3 regions of the Streptomyces sp. NPDC030862 genome follow, and region 1 is predicted to be linked to each of the others. Evidence: riboswitches for the same ligand, from Rfam matches in the RefSeq annotation. Region 1 holds a riboswitch; each other region holds the start of a gene.
The links. Region 1 has a riboswitch for cyclic di-AMP ahead of ACZ42X_RS02530 (M23 family metallopeptidase). Riboswitches for the same ligand answer to the same signal wherever they lie in the genome.
Positions count from the first base shown of each region.

Region 2: another riboswitch for cyclic di-AMP. It lies ahead of ACZ42X_RS29245 (M23 family metallopeptidase); the one in region 1 lies ahead of ACZ42X_RS02530 (M23 family metallopeptidase).
Region 3: another riboswitch for cyclic di-AMP. It lies ahead of ACZ42X_RS19800 (C40 family peptidase); the one in region 1 lies ahead of ACZ42X_RS02530 (M23 family metallopeptidase).

Region 1 is NZ_JBVIEN010000001.1:547,964-555,279, reverse strand. It holds gene dxs (1-deoxy-D-xylulose-5-phosphate synthase) at 1-615, shown strand, start outside; gene ACZ42X_RS02550 (aspartate aminotransferase family protein) at 612-1,997, shown strand; gene ACZ42X_RS02545 (helix-turn-helix domain-containing protein) at 2,058-2,690, shown strand; gene ACZ42X_RS02540 (DUF6126 family protein) at 2,716-2,832, shown strand; gene ACZ42X_RS02535 (tyrosine-protein phosphatase) at 2,857-3,669, opposite strand; cyclic di-AMP (ydaO/yuaA leader) riboswitch at 4,095-4,253, shown strand; gene ACZ42X_RS02530 (M23 family metallopeptidase) at 4,258-5,178, shown strand; gene ACZ42X_RS02525 (SGNH/GDSL hydrolase family protein) at 5,348-6,142, shown strand; gene ACZ42X_RS02520 (MBL fold metallo-hydrolase) at 6,213-7,316, shown strand, end outside.
Region 2 is NZ_JBVIEN010000012.1:109,914-117,229, reverse strand. It holds gene ACZ42X_RS29265 (DUF5998 family protein) at 1-389, opposite strand, end outside; gene ACZ42X_RS29260 (bifunctional acetate--CoA ligase family protein/GNAT family N-acetyltransferase) at 430-3,402, opposite strand; gene ACZ42X_RS29255 (HPr family phosphocarrier protein) at 3,534-3,815, shown strand; gene ACZ42X_RS29250 (GntR family transcriptional regulator) at 3,937-4,602, opposite strand; gene ACZ42X_RS29245 (M23 family metallopeptidase) at 4,796-5,578, opposite strand; cyclic di-AMP (ydaO/yuaA leader) riboswitch at 5,592-5,757, opposite strand; gene ACZ42X_RS29240 (M16 family metallopeptidase) at 5,986-7,316, opposite strand, start outside.
Region 3 is NZ_JBVIEN010000007.1:74,674-81,989, reverse strand. It holds gene ACZ42X_RS19820 (urease subunit alpha) at 1-1,289, opposite strand, end outside; gene ACZ42X_RS19815 (urease subunit beta) at 1,282-1,593, opposite strand; gene ACZ42X_RS19810 (urease subunit gamma) at 1,609-1,911, opposite strand; gene ACZ42X_RS19805 (hypothetical protein) at 2,184-2,387, opposite strand; cyclic di-AMP (ydaO/yuaA leader) riboswitch at 3,048-3,210, shown strand; gene ACZ42X_RS19800 (C40 family peptidase) at 3,215-3,694, shown strand; gene ACZ42X_RS19795 (ATP-binding protein) at 3,764-4,195, opposite strand; gene ACZ42X_RS19790 (helix-turn-helix domain-containing protein) at 4,436-5,305, shown strand; gene ACZ42X_RS19785 (DUF397 domain-containing protein) at 5,363-5,566, shown strand; gene ACZ42X_RS19780 (8-amino-7-oxononanoate synthase) at 5,541-6,719, opposite strand; gene bioB (biotin synthase BioB) at 6,864-7,316, shown strand, end outside.

The DNA of each region.
Region 1 (7,316 bases):
GTGTGGGACCTGTCGGTCCTCCAGGTCGTGCCAGGCCTCCGGATCGCCGCCCCGCGCGACGCCGCCCAGCTGCGGGCGCAGCTGCGCGAGGCGGTCGACGTGCCGGACGCGCCGACCGTGGTCCGCTTCCCGAAGGAGGCGGCGGGTCCGCCGGTCCCGGCCGTCGGGCGCGTCGGCGGTATGGACGTCCTGTACCGGCCCGACCACGGCGAAGCCGACGTGCTGCTGGTGGCCGTCGGCGTCATGGCCCCCGTCTGCCTCCAGGTCGCCGGGCTGCTGGCCGAACGCGGGCTGCCCGCCACCGTCGTCGACCCGCGCTGGGTCAAGCCGGTCGACGACCAGCTCGCGCCGCTGGCCGAGGCGCACCGCCTCGTCGCCGTCGTCGAGGACGGCAGCCGCGCCGGGGGCGTCGGGAGCGCGGTCGGGCAGGCGCTGCGCGACGCCGGGATCGACGTACCACTGCGCACCTTCGGCATCCCGGAGCAGTTCCTGCCGCACGCCAAGCGCGGCGAGGTGCTGGCCGATGTCGGACTCACCCCCGTCGAGATCGCCGGACGGATCAGCGCCGCGCTGGGCAGCAGCACCGCGCCGGCACGCAAGGAGAGCGAAGCATGAGCAAGAAGTTCGATCTGGCGGCGCTGCTCGCCGACCGCGGCGCCGAGCGCTACGACCTGCACGCCCGGCACCTCAACCACCAGCTGCCGCGCATGCTCCACACCCTCGGCTTCGACAAGGTCTACGAGCGGGCCGAAGGCGCCTACTTCTGGGACGCCGACGGCAACGACTACCTCGACATGCTCGCCGGCTTCGGCGTGATGGGCGTCGGCCGCCACCACCCCGTCGTCCGCAAGGCCCTCCACGACGTCCTCGACGCCGAGCTGCCCGACCTCACCCGCTTCGACTGCGCCCCGCTGCCCGGCCTGCTCGCCGAGAGGCTGCTGTCGTACTCGCCGCACCTGGACCGCGCGTTCTTCTCCAACAGCGGCACGGAGGCGGTGGAGACCGCGCTCAAATTCGCCCGGTACGCGACCGGCCGGCCGCGCGTCGTCTACTGCGCGCACGCCTTCCACGGCCTGACCACCGGCTCCCTCTCCGTCAACGGCGAGGAGTGCTTCCGGGACGGCTTCGCGCCCCTGCTGCCCGACACCGCGATCGCGCTCGGCGATCTGGACGCGCTGGAGCGCGAGCTGAAGCGGGGCGACGTGGCCGCCCTGATCGTCGAGCCCATCCAGGGCAAGGGCGTGCACGAGGCGCCGCCCGGCTTCCTGCGCGCCGCCCAGGAGCTGCTCCACCGCCACAAGGCGCTGCTCATCGCCGACGAGGTGCAGACCGGGCTCGGCCGGACCGGCGACTTCTACGCGTACCAGCACGAGGACGGCGTCGAGCCGGACCTGCTGTGCGTCGCCAAGTCGCTGTCCGGCGGCTACGTGCCGGTCGGCGCCACCCTCGGCAAGGACTGGATCTTCAAGAAGGTGTTCTCGTCGATGGACCGGGTGGTCGTCCACTCGGCCAGCTTCGGCTCGAACGCCCAGGCCATGGCGGCCGGCCTCGCAGTCCTGTCCGTCCTGGAGGACGAGGAGATCGTGGCCAACGCTCGGCTCACCGGTGAACAGCTGAAGACCCGGCTCTCGGCGCTGGTGGACCGCTACGAGCTGCTGCACGACGTACGCGGCCGGGGCCTGATGATCGGCCTGGAGTTCGGCCGCCCGTCCTCACTGGGTCTGCGCAGCCGCTGGACCATGCTGCAGGCGGCCCGCAAGGGGCTGTTCGCCCAGATGGTCGTCGTCCCGCTGCTCCAGCGCCACCGGATCCTCACGCAGGTCTCCGGGGACCGCCTGGAGGTGATCAAGCTGATCCCGCCGCTGATCATCGGGGAGCGGGAGGTGGACCGGTTCGTGGCCGCCTTCACCGCCGTCATGGACGAGGCCCACGCGGGCGGCGGCCTGATGTGGGACTTCGGCAAGACGCTGATGAAGCAGGCGGTCGCCAACCGCTGATCTTTTTGCCTCAGAGGCAAGAAAATTGCCTCTCGGGTCCCTTCCTGGCGCAATGGGGGCATGACCACCCCTGCCGGGGCTCCGTCCCCGGAACCGGAAGACCGGAGCGAGCCGCTGCAGGACGTCGCGCCCCGGCTGCGCGAGCTGCGCCGCCGCCGCGGCCTCACCCTGGAGTCCGCGGCCCGGCGCGCGGAGCTGTCACCCGCGCACCTCTCCCGCCTGGAGACCGGTCGGCGCCAGCCCTCGCTGCCCATGCTCCTCGGCCTCGCCCGTGTCTACGGTACGACGGTGTCCGAGCTGCTCGGCGAGGTGCCGCCCGAGCGCGACCCGATCGTCCGCGCCGGGCGCGCCGAGCCCGTGGAGGCGGACGGCTGGACGTACCACCAGGCCGGCGGCGCGGGCCGCGCCCTGCAGGCCCTGCGCGTGGAGGTGCCGTACGCCGCCGGGCAGGGCGATCTCGTACGCGTCCACCCGGGGGAGGAGTGGCTGTACGTCCTCACGGGCCGCGTGCGGCTGGTGCTCGGGGACGTGGCCCACGTCCTCGACCCGGGCGACAGCGCGCATTTCGACTCGCTGACCCCGCACCGCATCGCCGCGGCCGGCCGCCGCGGCGCCGAGCTGCTCTTCGTCCACACGCTGCTGCGGAGCGCCGCGGCCGACCTGTGCCTCGGCGGCACCGGCGCCCACCGCTGACGAACCCCCGGAGAGGGAGAACCCCATGTCCTACGAAGTGAAGTTCCCGCGCGGGCTCGTCATCCGGCTCTTCGCCTACCTGGTGGCGGGCCACCTCTTCGCGGCGTTCCTGTACCTGCTCTTCGCGCTGGGCACCGGCTGACGGCGGCCCGCCCGGCCCCGGGGCTCAGCCCGCGTCGACGAGCCGCTCGCGCAGCCGCTCCCGCGTCTCGGGCGCCAGCTTCAGGCCCTCGGAGAGGTACCGCTCGGTCGTGCCCCAGGTCTCCTCGATCGTCGCGAAGGCCGCCCCCAGGTACTCCAGGCGCGCGTCGAAGAGCGGGCTGAGCAGCTCCATCACCTCGGGCGACATCCCGGCCGGGGAGCTGTCGCTGCGGTGCACCTTGTAGCGGCGGTGCGGGTCGTTGGACTTGAGGTAGTCCGCCTCGATGGCCTCCCGCTCCACGCCGACCGCGAGCAGCGTCACCGCGATCGACAGCCCCGCCCGGTCCTTGCCCGCCGCGCAGTGCATCAGCGCCGGGACGCTGTCCTCGGCGAGGGCGTGCAGCACGCGGCTGTGCTCCGCCGTGCGCTCCTTGATGATCATGCGGTACGACTCCGACATCCGCGCCGCCGCCTGGCCGTCCGCGAGGATGGAGCGCAGCTGGTCGAGGTCGCCGTCGCGAACCATCCGCCAGAACTCGGCGCCGTCGGCCGGGTCGGTGAGCGGGATGTTCACGTTCCGGACGCCGGGGAGCTCGATGTCGGGGCCTTCGAGCTTCTGGTCGGCGGCGTTGCGGAAGTCGAAGATCGTGTGCAGCCCGAGGGAGCCGAGGAACACGGCGTCCTCACCGGTGGCGTGCGCCAGGTGCCCGCTGCGATAGAGCCGCCCGTGCCGGACGCGGAGCCCGTCCACCGTCGGCAGCCCGCCCACGTCCCGGAAATTGCGCACACCGGACAGATCGGGCTCGCTCGACGGGGCCTGCGGCACCTGCTGCGTCACGGGGACTCCTCCGCGTCTGACGTCGGCGCCGGCCGCCGACGATGTCGCGATCCGACGATACGACATTGGGTTCCCAGGGCAATCATCCGCGCGGCCGTGGCCGCGGCCGCCGCGACGGCTCGTCGAGGTATGACGCTTCTGTCCGTATTGGGATGTTCGGCATAACGTGCCCCGATAGAAAGGGAGATGGGCCCCGGCACGTGAGCAGCGTCATAAAAGTGACCGTCCGTGGCCGGGCTTCTTCCACAATTCCCCTGCACCCGGCGGGAATTCATGATCCGTAATCCACGGAGGGTGACCGGTATTCCGTAGCGGTACGGCGCAAAGGAATGCACGCGGGAAAGCGGCGGCTTGTTCGCGCCGACCCGGCTGTCCTACGGTCACCGCAATCCGGCCGGACCGCCGAATCCTGCCGCCGGCCCGGAATTCAGCACCCACCCACGTGTGGCAGGAGCGGGGGACCCAAGGTAAGTCCGCCGAGCCCGGAATTCCGGGACCGGCTCGGGGTTAAGTCGCGTCACCACGCGGCCGGGCATCTCCAGCCCGAACCCGACAGCTCACCTCGCAGGCGCCGGAGAGGAATTCGCCATGCCCGCCAAGGGTAAGCACCGCCGTCCCAAGTCCAGCACGCTCACGCGTGGTTTCGTCGCCGCCGGTACCGGTGGCGCGGCCATCGCCCTCCCGCTGCTCGGCGCCACCGGTGCGCACGCCGCGGAGCAGAGCGCCGCGCCGGCGACCGCTCCGCAGCAGGTCGTCGCCGCCGCGCAGACCGCCCCGGCCGCCGCCAAGCCCGCGCCCCGTACGTACACCGTGGTCGCCGGCGACTACCTCGCCAAGATCGCCCACAACAAGAACGTCAAGGGCGGCTGGCAGAAGCTGTACAAGGACAACCGCGAGGTCATCGGCGAGGACCCGTCGCTGATCCTGCCGGGCATGGAGCTCACCCTCGGTGCCAAGGCCGCCCCGGCCAAGGCGAAGGCCGACGAGGACCGCGGCGAGGCCCGCGCCTCCCGCTCCGCCGCCAAGCCCCAGGCCCCGGTGGCCAAGCCCCAGGCCCCGGCGGCCAAGGCCGCCCCGGCGCAGTCCGCCCCGAAGAGCAGCGCCTCGGGCTTCACTGCCCCGGTCGACTCCTCGATCACCACCCCCTACCGCGCCTCCGGCTCCATGTGGTCCTCCGGCTACCACACCGGTGTCGACTTCGCGGCCTCCTCCGGCACCAGCGTCAAGGCCGTCGGTCCCGGCACCGTCGTCTCGGCCGGCTGGAGCGGTTCGTACGGCAACGAGGTCGTCATCAAGCACACCGACGGCACCTACTCGCAGTACGCCCACCTCTCCCAGCTCTCCGTCTCCTCCGGCCAGAGCGTGAGCGGCGGCCAGCAGATCGGCCTCTCCGGCTCCACCGGCAACTCCACCGGCCCGCACCTGCACTTCGAGATCCGCACCAGCCCCAGCTACGGCTCGGACATCGACCCGCTGGCGTACCTGCGCCAGCACGGCGTCTCGATCTGACGCACCGTCGGCACACCGCCGATCCCGCCCTGCCCGGCACCGTGCCCCACGGTGCCGGGCGGTGGCGTATTCCGGCTTGGGTGAATCTTGACCGGTGGCGTATCTCACGCTACGTCAACCCCTCCTTACGGTCGCGTAGGTCACATGGAAGGAGGCAGGATGTGCTCCCGTGGCAGACGATTCGACCTTCAGAGACAGTGACGTATTCGGGTCGTACGTGGCGATCGGTGACAGCTTCACCGAGGGCGTCGGAGACCCCGGACCCGACGGGACGTTCGTCGGCTGGGCCGACCGCCTGGCGGTGCTGCTCGCCGACCGGCTGCCCGAGCCCGACGACTTCCGGTACGCGAACCTCGCCGTACGCGGCCGGCTCCTCGACCAGATCGTCGAGGAGCAGCTCCCGCGGGCGAAGGAGCTCGCCCCGGACCTGGTGACCTTCTGCGCGGGCGGCAACGACATCATCCGGCCGGGCAGCGACCCCGACGACGTGGCCGAGCGCTTCGAGCGGGCCGTCGCCGACCTGACCTCGGTGGTCGGCACCGTGCTGGTGACGACCGGCTTCGACACCCGCGGCGTGCCGGTACTGCGCCATCTGCGCGGCAAGATCGCCACGTACAACGGCCATGTGCGCGCCGTCGCCGACCGCTACGGCTGCCCCGTGCTGGACCTCTGGTCCCTCAAGACCGTCCAGGACAGGCGGGCTTGGGACGCGGACCGGCTCCACCTGTCCGCCGAGGGCCACACCCGTGTCGCCCTGCGCGCCGGGCAGGTCCTGGGCGTGGAGGTGCCCGCCGACCCGGACCAGCCGTGGCCGCCCCTGCCGCCGCGCGGCACCCTCGAAGTGCGCCGCGACGACATCCAGTGGGCCCGCGAGTTCCTGGTGCCCTGGATCGGCCGCCGCCTGCGCGGCGAATCCTCCGGCGACCACGTCTCGGCCAAGCGCCCGGACCTGCTGCCGCTGTAGGGAGCCGGACCCGCACCCCCGGCTGTCACACCCCCCGCCCATAATGGGAGGCCCGAGCCCTGGAGGTGCCGTGACCGGCTCCGACGCCACGCCCACGCGACCGTCGCGGTCCCGGCCGCGCCCGCTGTGGCCCGCCGCCTTCGGCGCGGACCCGGCGGGGGAGCGCCTGGAGCGCATCCGCCGCTCGCCGCACTTCGCGGACGGGGTGTTCCAGAACCCCGTGGGCGCCCGGCACAGACCCTCCGGCTCGGCCGTCGAGTTCGCGAAGACGTACTTCGAGAAGGAGGGGCGCCGGCGCCGCGCGCCGGCGGGCACCATCCCCGTGCACCCCACCACCGTCGCCGACCTCGCCCGGCCCCCGGCGTCCGGGCTGCGCCTGACGTGGCTCGGGCACTCCAGCGTGCTCGCGGAGATCGACGGCGTCCGCGTCCTCTTCGACCCGGTGTGGGGCGAGCGGTGCTCGCCGTTCCCCTTCGCCGGGCCCCGGCGGCTGCACCCGGTACCGCTGCCCCTGGCCGCGCTCGGCCCGGTGGACGTGGTGGTGATCTCCCACGACCACTACGACCACCTGGACCTGCCGACCATCCGCGCCCTCGCCGCCACGGACACCCTCTTCGCGGTCCCCCTCGGCGTCGGCGCCCACCTGGAGCACTGGGGCGTGCTGGCGTCCCGCCTGCGCGAGCTGGACTGGCACGAGTCGACGGAGGTCGGCGGCGTACGCCTGACCGCCACCCCGGCCCGCCACTTCTGCGGGCGCGGCCTGCGCAACCGGCAGCACACGCTCTGGGCGTCCTGGGCGGTCGCCGGACCGGAACACCGCGTCTACCACAGCGGCGACACCGGCTACTTCCCCGGCTTCCGGGAGATCGGCGCCGAGCACGGCCCGTTCGACGCCACCATGATCCAGATAGGCGCGTACAGCGAGTTCTGGCCCGACATCCACATGACCCCCGCCGAGGGCGTCCGCGCCCACCTGGACCTCCAGGGCGGGGCCGCGGCGGGCGTGCTGCTCCCGATTCACTGGGGCACGTTCAACCTGGCGCCGCACCCGTGGGCGGAGCCGGGGGAGTGGACGAGGGACGCGGCCGAGGAGACCGGCCAGGCGGCGGCGTTCCCGCGTCCGGGCGAGCCGTTCGAGCCGGCGGGGGAAGTGCCGGCGGAGGCGTGGTGGCGG
Region 2 (7,316 bases), on a different contig from region 1:
CCCCAGCCGATGTTGAGGACCACCTCGCGGGGCAGGGTGCCCGGGGTGTACGACTCCGGGTTCGCCACGACGCGGCTGAGCACCACGGACGAGATCCGGCCGAGCTTCACGGACTCGGTCGAGGTGGTGGCGTACGGCGTCGGGGAGCTGGTGTCGGCGTTCTGCTCGTCGGTGTGGCTGACGATGAAGCGGGTGGACGTCAGGACGAGGACGGTGACGTGGCGGCGCACCTCGTTCGCGTCGAAGGTGGTCTCCTGGTGGACCAGGTACGAGGCGATGGGCTCGCCGCCCACGGCGGCCTCCACCGCCTCGGCCACGAGGGCCGGGTAGTAGCCGCTGCGCTCGATCGCCGCGCGCAGCCCCTGGGTCGTCGTACCGGTCTTCGCCATGAGCTCCATCCTACGGGGCCGGTAGGACACGCCCGCCCCCTCAGTAGTTCGGGAGCCGCCGCGGGCCCAGGTCGGTGCGGGCCGGGGGCGGCGCGAGGCGGACGGCCGCGCCGAGGACGGTGAGGCCGCGGGGGGCGACGACCACCGGCTCCAGGCCGATGGAGACGATCTCCGGGTGGTCGTCGACCAGCCGGGAGACCCGCAGCAGCAGCTCTTCGAGGGCGGGGGTGTCGACCGGGTCCGAGCCGCGCCAGCCGAACAGCAGCGGCGCCGTGCGGATGGAGCGGATCTGCTCGGCGACGTCCCGGTCGGTGGCCGGAACCAGCCGGTGCGCGGTGTCGCCGAGCAGCTCGGAGGGCGCGCCCGCGAGACCGAAGGACAGCACGGCGCCCACGCCCGGGTCGATGGCGGCGCGCACGACGGTGTCGACGCCGCGCGGCGCCATGGCCTGGACGACCGGCTGGAGCTCCGCGGGCTTGCCGAGCGTCTCGGTCAGCTCGGCGTACGCGGCGCGCAGCTGCTCCTCGGTGGCCAGGTCGAGGCGTACGCCGCCGAGGTCGGGGCGGTGGCGCAGGTGGGGCGCGGTGGTCTTGAGCGCGACGGGGTAGCCGAGGCGCTCGGCGGCCCGGACGGCGGCGTCGGGGGTGGGGGCGGCGAGGGCGGGGCGTACGTCGATGCCGTACCTCCCGAGCAGCTCGCGGGCGGCCTCGGCGTCGGGGGTGACGCCGCTCCGCTGTGCCGTGCGGTCGCCGCCGCGGTTGCCGCCGCCACCGCTGCCGCCGCCGCCAACGTCACCGTCGCTGTCGGCGAGCAGGCGCTCGATCTGCGCGGCGGCCCCCGCCTCGTCGATCCCGTCGTAGTGGGGCACCCGCCCGGGCTCGGCGGCCTCCCGCCGCCACCGCGCGTACCGCACGGCCTGCGCGAGCGCGCGGGCGGCCCGCTCGGCGGCGGGGTAGGCGGGGATGCGGTGGGCGCCGTCGGGGTGTGCCGGCGCCTGGGGGGCCGGGGCCGGGGCCGGGGCGGGGGCGGGGGCGGGGAGAGGGTCTCCCCCACCCCGCCCCTTCCCGAAACCCTCCGGGGGCACGGGGGCCGCTCCGGCGGGCGGCGGAGGCGCGTCCGCGCCGGGGGCCTTCGGCGGGGGTGCCGTGCTGGTGGCGGCGGACAGGGCGTCGGCCAGGGCGCCCATTTCGACGTGGACCACCAGGACCGGCTTCGTCGGCGCCGTCGCGGACGCGGCGCGCAGGGCGGCCGCGAGGACCTCGCCGTCGCCGGACTCGGTCACGCCGTTCTCGCCGACCCACGGGATCGCGGTGACCACCACCGCGTCACACGCGTCGTCCCGCAGCGCCTCCGCCAGCGCCGCGCGGAAGTCCTCGGGCGTGGCGGCGGTCGTCAGGTCGCGGGGCCGCAGCGGCCGCAGGCCCTCCGTCAGGCAGGCGTCGTACGTCAGGAGGCCGAGGGACTCGGAGTTGCCGAGGATCGCCACCCGGGGGCCGGCCGGGAGCGGCTGGCCGGCGAGGAGGAGGCCCGCGTCGACCAGCTCGGTGACGGTGTCGACGCGGATGACGCCCGCCTGCCGGAGGAGGGCGGACACCGTGGCGTACGGGATGCGGGTGACGGGCACCGCGTGGCCGGGCGGCGCGCTGCCGCTGTGGCGGGCGCCCTGGACCACGACGACCGGCTTCACCGCCGCCGTGCGCCGCGCGAGCCGGGTGAACTTCCGCGGGTTCCCGATCGATTCGAGGTACAGCAGGACGACGTCCGTGTCGGCGTCCTCGTACCAGTACTGCAGGATGTCGTTGCCGGACACGTCCGCCCGGTTTCCGGCCGAGACGAAGGACGACAGGCCCGCCCCGCGCCGATGCAGCCCCGCCAGCAGCGCGATGCCGATCGCACCGGACTGGGTGAAGAGCCCGATCCGGCCCCGCGCCGGCGGGTGCGGCGCCAGGGAGGCGTTCAGCCGCACGCCGGGGGCGGTGTTGATGATGCCGAAGGCGTTCGGGCCGATGATGCGCATGCCGTACGAGCGGGCCTGACGGACCAGCTCCCGCTGGCGCTCCCGCCCTTCGGCGCCCTGCTCGGCGTACCCGGCGGAGAGGACGACCAGCCCCTGGACGCCGTGTTCTCCGCAGGCGGCGACTGCTTCCGGTACGCGCTCGGCGGGGACGGCGAGCACGGCGAGGTCCACGGGCTCGGCGATGTCGGCGACCGAACGGAAGGCGGGGACCCCGTCCATGACGGACTCGCCCTCGGGCAGGGCGCGGTTCACGGCGTACGTACGGCCGGTGTACCCGGCGTCGAGGAGATTGCGCAGAACCGTGCGGCCGACGCCGCCGGGCGCGCGGCCCGCGCCGACGACGGCGAGGGAGCCGGGGGCGAGCAGGCGCTGCACGGAGCGGGCCTCGGCGCGCTGCTCGCGGGCGCGCTGGACGGCGAGGGAGCGGTCGGTGGGCTCCAGGTCGAGGTGGAGGCGGACGGCGCCGTCCTCGAAGCTGCGCTTCTGGGTGTACCCGGCGTCCGTGAAGACCTTGATCATCTTGGTGTTGGCGGGCAGCACCTCCGCCGCGAACCGCCGGATGTCCCGTTCCCGCGCCACCGCCGCGATGTGTTCGAGGAGCGCGGAGGCCACGCCCCTCCCCTGGTGGGCGTCCTGGACGAGGAAGGCGACCTCGGCCTCGTCCGCGGGGGCGCCGGCGGGCAGGCCGCGCTCGTCGATCCGGTCGTAGCGGACGGTCGCGATGAACTCGCCTCCGACGGTCGCGGCGAGGCCCACCCGGTCCACGTAGTCGTGGTGCGTGAAACGGTGCACGTCCTTGGCGGAGAGGCGGGGGTAGGGTGCGAAAAACCGGTAGTACTTCGACTCGTCGGAGACCTGCTCGTAGAAGCTGACCAGGCGTTCGGCGTCGTCCGGGGTGATGGGCCTGATCCGCGCGGTACCGCCGTCGCGCAGCACGACATCGGCTTCCCAGTGGTCGGGGTACGCATGTTCCGGCTGATCCGACGGGGTCCGCATGGGCCCAGGTTACGGTGCGGGGCACCGGTCGCGGAGGTGCTGTGGACAGGGCACATTGATCAGGTTCGCGTGCACACCGGAGAACATGAGAGAGTGGTCTAGACAACCCCCTGAACTCGAAGGGCAACACCATGGCTGAGCGCCGCGTCAACGTCGGCTGGGCCGAGGGCCTGCACGCCCGCCCCGCCTCCATCTTCGTCCGTGCCGCCACGGCCGCCGGCGTCCCCGTGACGATCGCCAAGGCCGACGGCAACCCGGTGAACGCCGCGTCGATGCTCGCGGTCCTCGGCCTGGGTGCGCAGGGCGGCGAGGAGATCGTGCTCGCGTCGGACGCGGAGGGCGCGGACGCCGCTCTGGACCGCCTGGCGAAGCTGGTCGCCGAAGGGCTCGAAGAGCTTCCCGAGACCGTCTGATCCGTCTCGGATATCTCCGGCGCCTGCCTGATATTGCAGCGGAGTCGTATCGCCCCCGAATTCCCGGGTGATACGGCTCCGCTTTTCGTTTCGGTGAATCTTTCTGTATACGGCCTCGCTGTTAAATTCGGGCGCTCGCCGTGTTGACGCGATGTTGCGGAGTCCTCACGCGCAGCCGGTGCGCGCCGAGCGAGCGCTCGGTGTGCAGGGCGGTGAGCGCCCGGGCCCGTTCCGCGTCACCGCGCGCCACCGCGTCGACGATCGCGCCGTGCTCCGCCCACGCCTCCACGGGCGAGGCCGGCTGCTCGACCGCGTACATCCAGGCGATCTTGTGGCGCAGCTGGGTCAGCAGGGCGGTCAGGCCCGGACTGCCGGAGGCCTGGGCGAGCGTCTCGTGGAACCAGCCGCCGAGCGCCCGCAGGTCCTCCCCCTGGCCCTGGCGCGCCCGCTCCTGGCCCAGCCTGACCAGGCCCCGCAACACCTTGAGGTGCGCCTCGGTACGCCGCTGGGCCGCGCGCGCCGCACCGAGCGGCTCCAGCAGCGCCCGGACCTCCAGCAGGTCGGCCGCCTCCTGCTCGGTGGGCTCGGCGACGCACGCCCCGGCGTGGCGGCGGGTGGTGACGAAGCCCTCGGACTCCAGCGTCCGCAGGGCCTCGCGGACCGGGACGCGCGAGACGCCGTAGCGGCGCGCCAGCTGCTCCTCGGTGAGGCGGCCGCCGCGCGGGAAGACGCCGGAGACGATGTCGTCGCGAATCGCCGTGCATACCGAGTGCGCGGGAATGCGCATACCGAACCTCCGACGTAATGCGCGCGAAACAGCGTGCGTCCGACCGATGTGACGAGTGTTCAGTGACTCTATGACAACGGGACTGAATTTCCGACGCCGGGTCGAAATCCATGGATATCTTTTGGCCAATGGCCGCACGAAGAAGGCCCCGGCTCGGATGGGGAGCCGGGGCCTTCTTCGCGGAATGTGCGGGTCAGACGTTGACGCCGTGCGAGCGCAGGTACGCGACCGGGTCGATGTCGGAGCCGTACTCGGCGCTCGTGCGGGCCTCGAAGTGGAGGTGCGGACCGGAGGAGTTGCCGGTGGAGCCCGAGAGGCCGATCTGCTGGCCGGGCATGACCCGCTCGCCGACCGAGACGCTGACGGAGGAGAGGTGGCCGTACTGGGTGTACGTGCCGTCCGCCATCCGGATCACCACGTTGTTGCCGTACGCGCCGCCCCAGCCCGCCTCGACGACGGTGCCCAGGCCCACGGCGACGACCGTGGAGCCGGAGGCGGCGTGGAAGTCGACGCCGGTGTGGCTGCCGGAGGACCACATGGCGCCGCCGGTCTGGTAGCCGGTGCTGACGTACGAACCGGCGACCGGGAGCGTGAAGGAGTTCAGGCGCTTGCGCTCGGCCTCGCGGGCGGCGCGCTCCTCCGCCTCGCGGGCGGCCTTGACGCGGGCCTCGGCCTTGCGCTTGGCCTCGGCTTCGGCCTCGGCCTGGGCGGCGGCGCGGGCGGCGGCCTCCTCGGCCTCGCGCTCCTGCGCCTCGGCCTGGGCGTCCACGCTCTCGGCGAGCGTGTCGGTGATGACCGCCTGGTTGAGGCCGGTGTCCTCCAGTGCGCGGACGTCCGCGTCGGCGGCGAGCGCCGGGGAAGCGAGGGTTCCGATGACGCCGGTGGTGGCGATGGCCGCCACGCCGGCGACGTGTGCGCTCTTACGGCTCAGGCGGCTCGGGGCACGGTGCTTCCCGGTGGCACGGGTGAACGCCATTCGGTGGCTGATCCTTTCCTTCCTTCTCGCCTACCGGGTTAGCTGACGGGTTCGGAGCAGGAAGGTCTCCTACGGGCCCCTCCGCACGGATGCGAAGGCGTCCGATTCACCCCAGGGACTTCGTGTGGGTCCCCGGCTCCCCGGGCTCGCGCCCGATGGGGATTCGGCGATGGCTGCCCGGTGCCGCGGATGCGGCGGGTACGGCGGGCGGACAGCGCATCAGACGCTAAGCGGCTGATCTTTCAATCACCAAACGGACACGGTTTTTTGTAGCGCACGCCACAGGGCAGACACGTAACCTCCGCAACAAAACGGACATGTGGCGGGCCGGGGTGCAGACAGCGGAACCCCGGCATCCGTGCGGATGCCGGGGTTCCGGAGGTGACGCGCGGCCGACCCGCCGTCAATCAGCCGCTGACGACGCTGACTTCACCGATACCGAGCGCCTCGACCGGCTCCTTGATCTGCGCGGCATCGCCGACGAGCACCGTGACGAGACGGTCCACCGGGAAGGCGCTGACGACCGCGGCCGTGGCCTCCACCGTCCCGGTCTCGGCCAGGCGCGCGTACAACCGCGCCTGGAAGTCGTCCGGGAGGTGCTGCTCGACCTGGTCGGCGAGGGTGCCCGCGACCGAGGCCGCCGTCTCGTACTTGAGCGGGGCGACGCCCACGAGGTTCTGCACGGCGACGTCCCGCTCGGCGTCGGTCAGGCCCTCGGCGGCGAGGGTGCGCAGCACCTTCCACAGGTCGTCGAGCGCCGGGCCGGTGTTGGGGGTGTCGACGGAGCCGCTGATGGCGAGCATCGAGGCGCCGTTGCCCTCGGGACCGGAGCGGAGCACCTGGCCGAAGGCCCGTACGCCGTAGGTGTAGCCCTTCTCCTCACGCAGGACGCGGTCCAGGCGCGAGGTCAGGGTGCCGCCCAGGCAGTAGGTGCCGAGCACCTGTGCCGGCCACACGCGGTCGTGCCGGTCGGAGCCGATGCGGCCGATCAGCAGCTGCGTCTGCACGGCGCCGGGGCGGTCGACGATGACGACGCGGCCCGTGTCGTCGGCCGTGACGGGCGGGACGGGGCGGGGCTCGGCGGTGTCACCGGTCCAGGCGCCGAGGGTGTCGGCGAGCACCGCGTCGAGGTCGACGTCCGTGAGGTCGCCGACGACGATCGCGGTGGCCGTGGCGGGCCGGACATGGGCCTCGTAGAAGGCCCGTACGGCCGCGGAGTCGATGCGCTCCACCGTCTCCAGGGTGCCCTGGCGGGGGCGGGACATCCGGGAGTCGGCCGGGAACAGCTCCTTGGAGAGCTGCATGGCGGCGCGGCGCGCCGGGTTGGCGATCTCGTGCGGGATCTCGTCGAGCCGGTTGCGCACCAGGCGCTCGACCTCGCTGTCGGCGAAGGCGGGCGCGCGCAGGGCGTCGGCGACCAGGCCGAGAGCCTTGGCCAGCCGGGAGACCGGGACCTCCAGGGAGACGCGTACGCCGGGGTGGTCGGCGTGTGCGTCGAGCGTGGCGCCGCAGCGCTCCAGCTCGGCGGCGAACTCCTCCGCCGAGTACTTGTCGGTGCCCTCGGACAGCGCCCGGGCCATGATCGTGGCGACACCGTCCAGGCCCTCGGGCTCGGCCTCCAGGGGCGCGACGAGGGAGATCTCGACGGCCACGACCTGCTGGCCGGGGCGGTGACAGCGCAGCACGGTCAGGCCGTTGGGCAGGGTGCCGCGCTCGGGGGCGGGGAAGGCCCAGGGCC
Region 3 (7,316 bases), on a different contig from region 1:
ACGGAGCCGATCTGGTGGTCGAGGCCCTGCGCGACGGCCGGGTTGATCGTGTACTTGGCGACGTAGCGGCGTACGCGGTGGTTGTCGGCGCGGCCGTCGCCGGGCAGGGCGCCGCGGCGGCGCTTCATCACGTGCGCGGTCTGCCAGGTCCGCAGGATCACCTCGCCGACGCGGCCCATCGCCTGGGAGTCGGAGGAGATGATCGAGATGGCGCCCATGTCGTGCAGGATGTCCTCGGCCGCGATGGTCGAGGGCCGGATGCGGGACTCGGCGAACGCCAGGTCCTCGGGGACGGCCGGGTTGAGGTGGTGGCAGACCATCAGCATGTCGAGGTGTTCGTCGAGCGTGTTGACGGTGTGGGGGCGGGTCGGGTTGGTGGAGCTGGGCAGGACGTACGGCTCGGAGACCACGGTGATGATGTCGGGGGCGTGACCGCCGCCCGCGCCCTCGGTGTGGTACGCGTGGATGGTGCGGCCCGCGATGGCGGCGAGGGTGTCGCCGACGAATCCGGCTTCGTTGAGCGTGTCGGTGTGGATGGCCAGTTGGGCGCCGGTCTCGTCGCAGACGCGGAGGCAGGCGTCGATGACGGCCGGGGTCGCCCCCCAGTCCTCGTGGATCTTGAACCCGAGGGCGCCGCCGCGCAGCTGGGAGTGCATCGCCTCGCGCGACATCGTGTTGCCCTTGCCGAGCAGGCCGATGTTGACGGGGTACGTCTCCAGCGCCTCGAACATCCGGGCGAGGTGCCAGGGACCGGGGGTGACGGTGGTGGCCTTGCTGCCCTCGGCGGGGCCGGTGCCGCCGCCGACGAGGGTGGTGATGCCGGAGGTGAGCGCCTGTTCGACGACGGTCGGCGAGATGAAGTGGATGTGCGCGTCGACGGCGCCCGCGGTGAGGATCTTGCCGTTGCCGGCGATGATCTCGGTCTCGGGGCCGATGACGAGGTCCGGGTGGACGCCGTCCATGGTGTCGGGGTTGCCGGCCTTGCCGATGCCGGTGATGCGGCCGTCGCGGATGCCGACGTCCGCCTTGACGACGCCCCAGTGGTCGAGGACGACGGCGCCGGTGATGACGGTGTCCGGGGCGCCTTCGGCGCGGGTGGTGCGGGCCTGGCCCATGGACTCGCGGATGACCTTGCCGCCGCCGAAGACCGCCTCGTCGCCGGAGCGGCCGGGGCCGCCGGAGCGGTCCTCCTCGATCTCGACGAGCAGGTCGGTGTCGGCGAGTCGGATCCGGTCGCCGGTCGTGGGGCCGAAGAGGTCGGCGTACTGGGGGCGGGCGAGCTCAGCCATCGAGGGCACCTCCGGTCTGTCCGCGCAGGCCGGGGACGACGCGCAGGCCGGCGAGCGGGACGAGTTCCACGTCGACGGGGATGCCGGGCTCGAAGCGCACGGCGGTGCCGGCGGCGATGTTGAGCCGCAGGCCGCGGGCGGCGGGGCGGTCGAACGCGAGGCCCGGGTTGACCTCGGCGAAGTGGTAGTGGGAGCCGACCTGCACGGGGCGGTCGGCGGCGTTGAGCACGGTGAGGCGGGTGACGGGGCGGCCTTCGTTGAGGGGCACGGGCTCGTCGGCGTAGAGGATCTCTCCGGGGATCATCGGTGGCGGGCCCCGTCAGACGATCGGCTCGTGGACGGTGACGAGCTTGGTGCCGTCGGGGAAGGTCGCCTCGACCTGGACGTCGTGGATCATCTCGGGGATGCCCTCCATGACGTCGTCCCGGCTGAGCACCTTGCGCCCGGACGCCATGAGCTCGGCGACGGTCCGGCCGTCCCTGGCCCCCTCCAGGATGTGCGCGGTGATGAGGGCGACGGCCTCGGGGTGGTTGAGCCTCACCCCGCGTGCCCTGCGCTTCTCCGCCACGTCGGCAGCGACATGGATGAGCAGGCGCTCCTGCTCGTGCGGGCTCAGTTGCACGTTTCACCTCACATGTTCCCGCCCGGCACGACCCCGGGCGGCAGCGGGACCCTATCCGGCTTCAACACTCTGTTGACCTGCGGAAACATTGTGAGGGAGAGATATTTCAATCTCGGGCAGAAGTTTTTCCGGCACGTTAACTACGGCTTTGCCTGGCCATGGGACATGAGCGGCCGCCCACCGGGCCCGCAGCACGGGTCGTATACGAGGCGCGGCCGCTCGCCGGGCGGTACGGGTGCGCCCGTGCCGCCCGGCAAGCCGCGGTGCCCGCCTCAGACGGCCAGGCAGCTCGCGCCCGGGACCTCCGAGGGCAGGGCGAGCGAGGCGGGGTCGACGACGGTGGTCAGGTCGGTCGCGCTGGTGGTGACGCAGTCGACGACGGCGGTGGGGTCCGGCACCGCCACCGCCGAGGCGGTGGTGACGGTGGATCCGAGGAGTGCGATGGTTCCGAGGACGACGGCCGCGATGCGACGCATACGGATTCCCTCCCTGTGGCGGGGTGACGGGGTCTGACTCGCCGGTTGGCTCGAGTCGGCCCCTGGCTACCCACCCCCACACCCCGGGTACGCGCCCGGTCACCCGCACGAGGACGACGAAACGATCCGGCACGCTTCCCCACCCCCGGAGCGGATCAACCGGGCGCTCGCCGGGCGCACGGCCGCACCGCGGGAGGCACCGATCCCGACGCATGAGCACGAGAGGGCGAGGTGCACACCCGGACGCTGGCGCGTGCGCCGCGTGTTCTCGATGGCGAATGTCGGGCTGCGCGGGTGACGACCCCTCAGGAGCCCGCCTGATGAGGGATTTCCGCGTAGCACGGATGGGCGCAGAAGGGCCGACGAGCCACCCTCGTTCGGCGTACGCAAACGAGGGAATTACGCACTGTACGAGTTGCGCCCATGGTGTACGCATCTGGCGGAACATCACCTTCCGCCGCTGGTCCACGGATCATCAATCGGCCGTCGCGTCGCGCCAAAACGCCTCTGTCCACTCGAATGGATCAGTCGTGAGGAGCCTCACATAACTCCGTTTCGGCTCGGAATTTCGCCCTGTCATGGGTCAAGATCCCTTCGACGACAAGCCCCCGCCACCGCGGCGGGGCGGTCCGGGCGGACGCCGAGTCCTGCCGCCGTCCGGACGACTGGTCGACAGGAGTGGATCGGCAGGAGTGGAGGACCCAAGCAGTCCGGGGCGAGCGCACCATGGCCGCCCCTTGGGGTGAAGCCGCGTCAGCGGCCGGGCAACTTCGCCAGCCCGAACCCGACAGGTCATCCTTCACAGGCGGCTGACGAAGGGTTGCGCTATGACCGCGCAGATTCATGTCCCGTCTCTGCTGTCCCGAGCCGGTGCCGTCTCGGCACTGACGCTCGCCGCCGTCGGCGGCACCATGCTGGCGCCGGGCGCCGTCCCCCAGGCCGAGGCCGCCGCCGCGACGCACGCCTCGAAGGCGCTGAACGTCGCCGCGTCGAAGAAGGGCTCCCCGTACGCATACGGGGCAGCGGGCCCGTCCCGGTTCGACTGCTCCGGCCTCACGCTCTACTCGTACAAGAAGGCCGGCAAGACACTGCCGCGCACCGCGCAGCAGCAGTACAACAAGACCCGCCACATCTCCACGTCGCAGCGGCAGAAGGGTGACCTGGTCTTCTTCCACTCCGGTGGACGCGTCTACCACGTGGGCCTGTACGCCGGTGACAACAAGATCTGGCACTCACCGAAGTCGGGTTCGGTGGTCAAGCTCGACCGCATCTGGTCGAAGTCGGTCTACTACGGGCGCGTGCGCTGACACGAGGGCTCGTACGCCCCGTACCGCACGACCGGGCGGTACGGGGCCGCCGCCGTACCGGGCGTGCGCTCAGCCCCGGACGGGGACGGGCCAGGGCAGGACGATCCACACCGTCTTGCCGCCCTCGCCGGTCGGAGTGACCGTCAGGCGGCCACCGCGTTCGGCGGTGAGCCAGCGGATGATGACCATGCCGCGGCCGTTGTCCTGCTGGACGGCCGCGGGCAGGCGCTGCGGCCAGCGCGGGTGGCTGTCGGTGACACCGATGCGCAGCTGCTCGTCCCGTTCCAGCCGGATGTCCACCGTGAAGGTCGGCGACTGCCCGAAGGTGTGCTGAACGGCGTTGGTGGTGAGCTCGGAGACGATCAGCCGTACCGCGTCCGCCGTGTCGGACTCGGCCGGCAGGCCCCATTCGGTAAGAACGTCCGCCACGTATCTGCGGGCTGCGGAGACCGAGGCTGGATCGCTCGGCAGAGTGACGGATGCTTCCTGGTGGTCTGCCATGGCGACGCTGTCCCTTTCCCACCGGGGCCGGACTCCGACAGGGAGCGGATGTTGTGCGAGGACGGCCTCGGATTGCGCTTCGCGCCAGAGTGCCACTTATGTCGCCCCGGGTGGGGCCGATCCCCCAAGATATGCATATATCTGTCGCTCGAAGCGGTGAACCCTGCTACGCGAGAGCGGTTCCCGCGGGCAGACTGGCGGGTTGGTCCAGCGTTCCGGAGGGCGGGAGGTGGGGCTGTCGTGCGGGGCACGCGGCACGGTCCGGCGGTGCGGCGCCGCAAGCTCGGCGAGGAGTTGCGGCGGCTGCGCCTGAGAGCCGGGCTCACCAGCCGGGACGCGGCCCGGCTCGTCGGCTGGCACCAGTCGAAGGTGAGCCGGATCGAGACGGGTGCCAGCGGGGTGACCGGCGAGGACGTGTCACGGCTGCTCGACGCCTACGGCGTACGCGAACCGCGCCAGCGCGCGCTGCTGGAGGCCCTCTCCGGCGCGGCCGCGGACGGCGGCGGCACGGGGTGGTGGCACGCGTACCGGGGCGTGCTGCCGCCGCAGTACCAGGACTTCATCAGCCTGGAGTCGCAGGCGTGCGCGGCGCGCACACTCGAGACCTCGGTGGTGCCAGGCCTGCTGCAGACGGCCGACTACGCGCGGGCGGTGACGCGCGCGGCGCTGGACGGGCTGCCGGTGACGGCGGTCGACTCGCTGGTGGAGGTGCGGCTCGCCCGCCAGGAGGTGCTGTTCGGCGATCCGCCGCTGCGCCTGGAGGCGGTACTGGACGAGGCGGTGCTGCGGCGGGAGGTGGGCGGCCCGGGGGTGATGCGGGCGCAGCTGCGGCGTTTGCGGGAGCTGGCGGACCTTCCCCATGTGCGGCTCCAGGTGCTGCCGTTCGCGGTCGGCGGTTACGTCGGCCTCTCCGGACCTTTCATTATTTTCTCCTTCGCGAACATGTCTGATCTGGATGTGGTGGTTCTCGACCACTTGACGAGTAGCCTCTATCTCGAACGCACGGAAGACCTCGAGGCGTACAGCGCCGCGTTCCGCACCATGCAGGCGCACGCCCTGACGCCCGAGGAGTCGGAGGAACTCATCGCCGGGATCGGTGACGGCGCGTAGGGGTTCTCGCTGATCCCGCCTGATCGGCGAGAGACCCCCCAGGGAGAGGCACCCCACATGTCTGCTTACCTCGCACACCACGATGGCCCGCAGTGGCGGCGCAGCAGCCGCAGCGTGGGCATGAACAACTGCGTCGAGGCGGCCCGCCTCGACGCCGCGCGGCTGGCCGTGCGCGATTCGAAGGACACCGCCAGGCCGCCGCTGCGGTTCTCCCCGACGGCCTGGACGTCCTTCGTCAGCTCCCTGAAGCAGGCGGGCTGACCGGGGCCGGGGCCGGGGCCGTACGGAGGATCGTGGCCACGGCCGTCTCGATCTGAGCATCCGTCAGATCGGCGCGGGCGGTGAGCCGCAGGCGCGAGATCCCGTCGGGCACCGACGGCGGCCGGAAGCAGCCCACCGCCAGCCCCTCGGCGCGGCAGTCCGCGGCCCACCGCACGGCCTGCTCCGGCGACGGGGCGCGTACGGAGACGACGGCGGCGTCCGGCCGCACGGCGGTCAGGCCCGCTGCCGTCAGCCGCCCGTGCAAGGTGGCCGCGACCGTACGCGCCCGCCCGGCCAGGCCCGGCTCGGTGCGCAGCAGACGCAGGCTGGCGAGCGCGGCGCCCGCCGCGGCCGGGGCCAGGCCCGTGTCGAAGATGAAGGTCCGCGCGGCGTTGACCAGGTGGTCGATCACGCGCGCCGGGCCGAGGACCGCTCCGCCCTGGCTGCCCAGGGACTTGGAGAGCGTGAGCGTGGCGACGACGTCCGCGTCGCCCGCGAGCCCCGCCGCGTGCAGCGCCCCGCGCCCGCCGTCGCCCAGCACGCCGAGGCCGTGCGCGTCGTCGACGACCAGTGCGGCGCCGTGCGCGCGGCAGGCGGCGGCGAGTTCCGCCAGCGGCGCCGCGTCGCCGTCGACCGAGAAGACCGAGTCGGTCACGGCGAGGGCGCGGCGGCCGGGGTGGGCGCCGAGGGTCTTGTCGACGGCGTCGGGGTCGGCGTGCGGGACGACGGCGGTCTCGGCGCGCGAGAGGCGGCAGCCGTCGACGATCGAGGCGTGGTTGCCCGCGTCCGAGACGATGAGGGAGCCACGGGCGCTGAGCGCGGTGAGGGCGGCCAGGTTGGCCGCGTACCCGGAGGAGAAGACCAGGGCCGCCTCGAAGCCGCAGAAGTGCGCCAGTTCGCGCTCCAGCTCGGTGTGGAGCTCGGTGGTGCCGGTGACCAGGCGCGAGCCGGTGGCGCCGGCGCCCCAGCGGCGGGCGGCCTCGGCGGCCGCCGCCGTGATGGCGGGGTGACGGGTGAGGCCGAGGTAGTCGTTGCTCGCCAGGTCGAGCAGCTCCGGCTCGGCGGGCCGGGGGCGGAGCACGCGCACCAGACCGGCGTCCGTGCGGCGGCGCGCCTCGGCGTCGGTCCAGTCGAAGGGGTCTTCCTGCGGCATGGGTCGGGTCCCTTTTGTAGGCAGCGCACAGACCCTAGCCCGGGACAGCGGGGGGCACAGTGTGGTCATACACACACCGCTCAGCCGCTCTCTTGTCCGGTTCCTCCTTGGCCAGGGGGTGTGCCGTAGGACAGGATCGGCGCCATGGACCTGTTGAACACGCTGGTGGACAAGGGGCTTCGGCGCGAGCTGCCGACCCGCGAAGAAGCGCTCGCCGTGCTGGCGACCTCCGACGACGAGCTGCTCGATGTGGTGGCGGCGGCCGGCAAGGTGCGGCGCGCGTGGTTCGGGCGCCGGGTGAAGCTCAACTACCTGGTCAATCTGAAGTCCGGCCTGTGCCCGGAGGACTGCTCGTACTGTTCCCAGCGGCTCGGGTCCAAGGCCGAGATCCTCAAGTACACCTGGCTGAAGCCGGAGGAGGCCTCGAAGGCGGCCGCCGCGGGTGTCGCGGGCGGGGCCAAGCGGGTGTGCCTGGTCGCCAGCGGCCGCGGCCCGACGGACCGGGACGTGGACCGCGTCTCGCAGACCATCGCGGCGATCAAGGAGGAGAACGAGGGCGTCGAGGTCTGCGCCTGCCTGGGCCTGCTCTCGGACGGC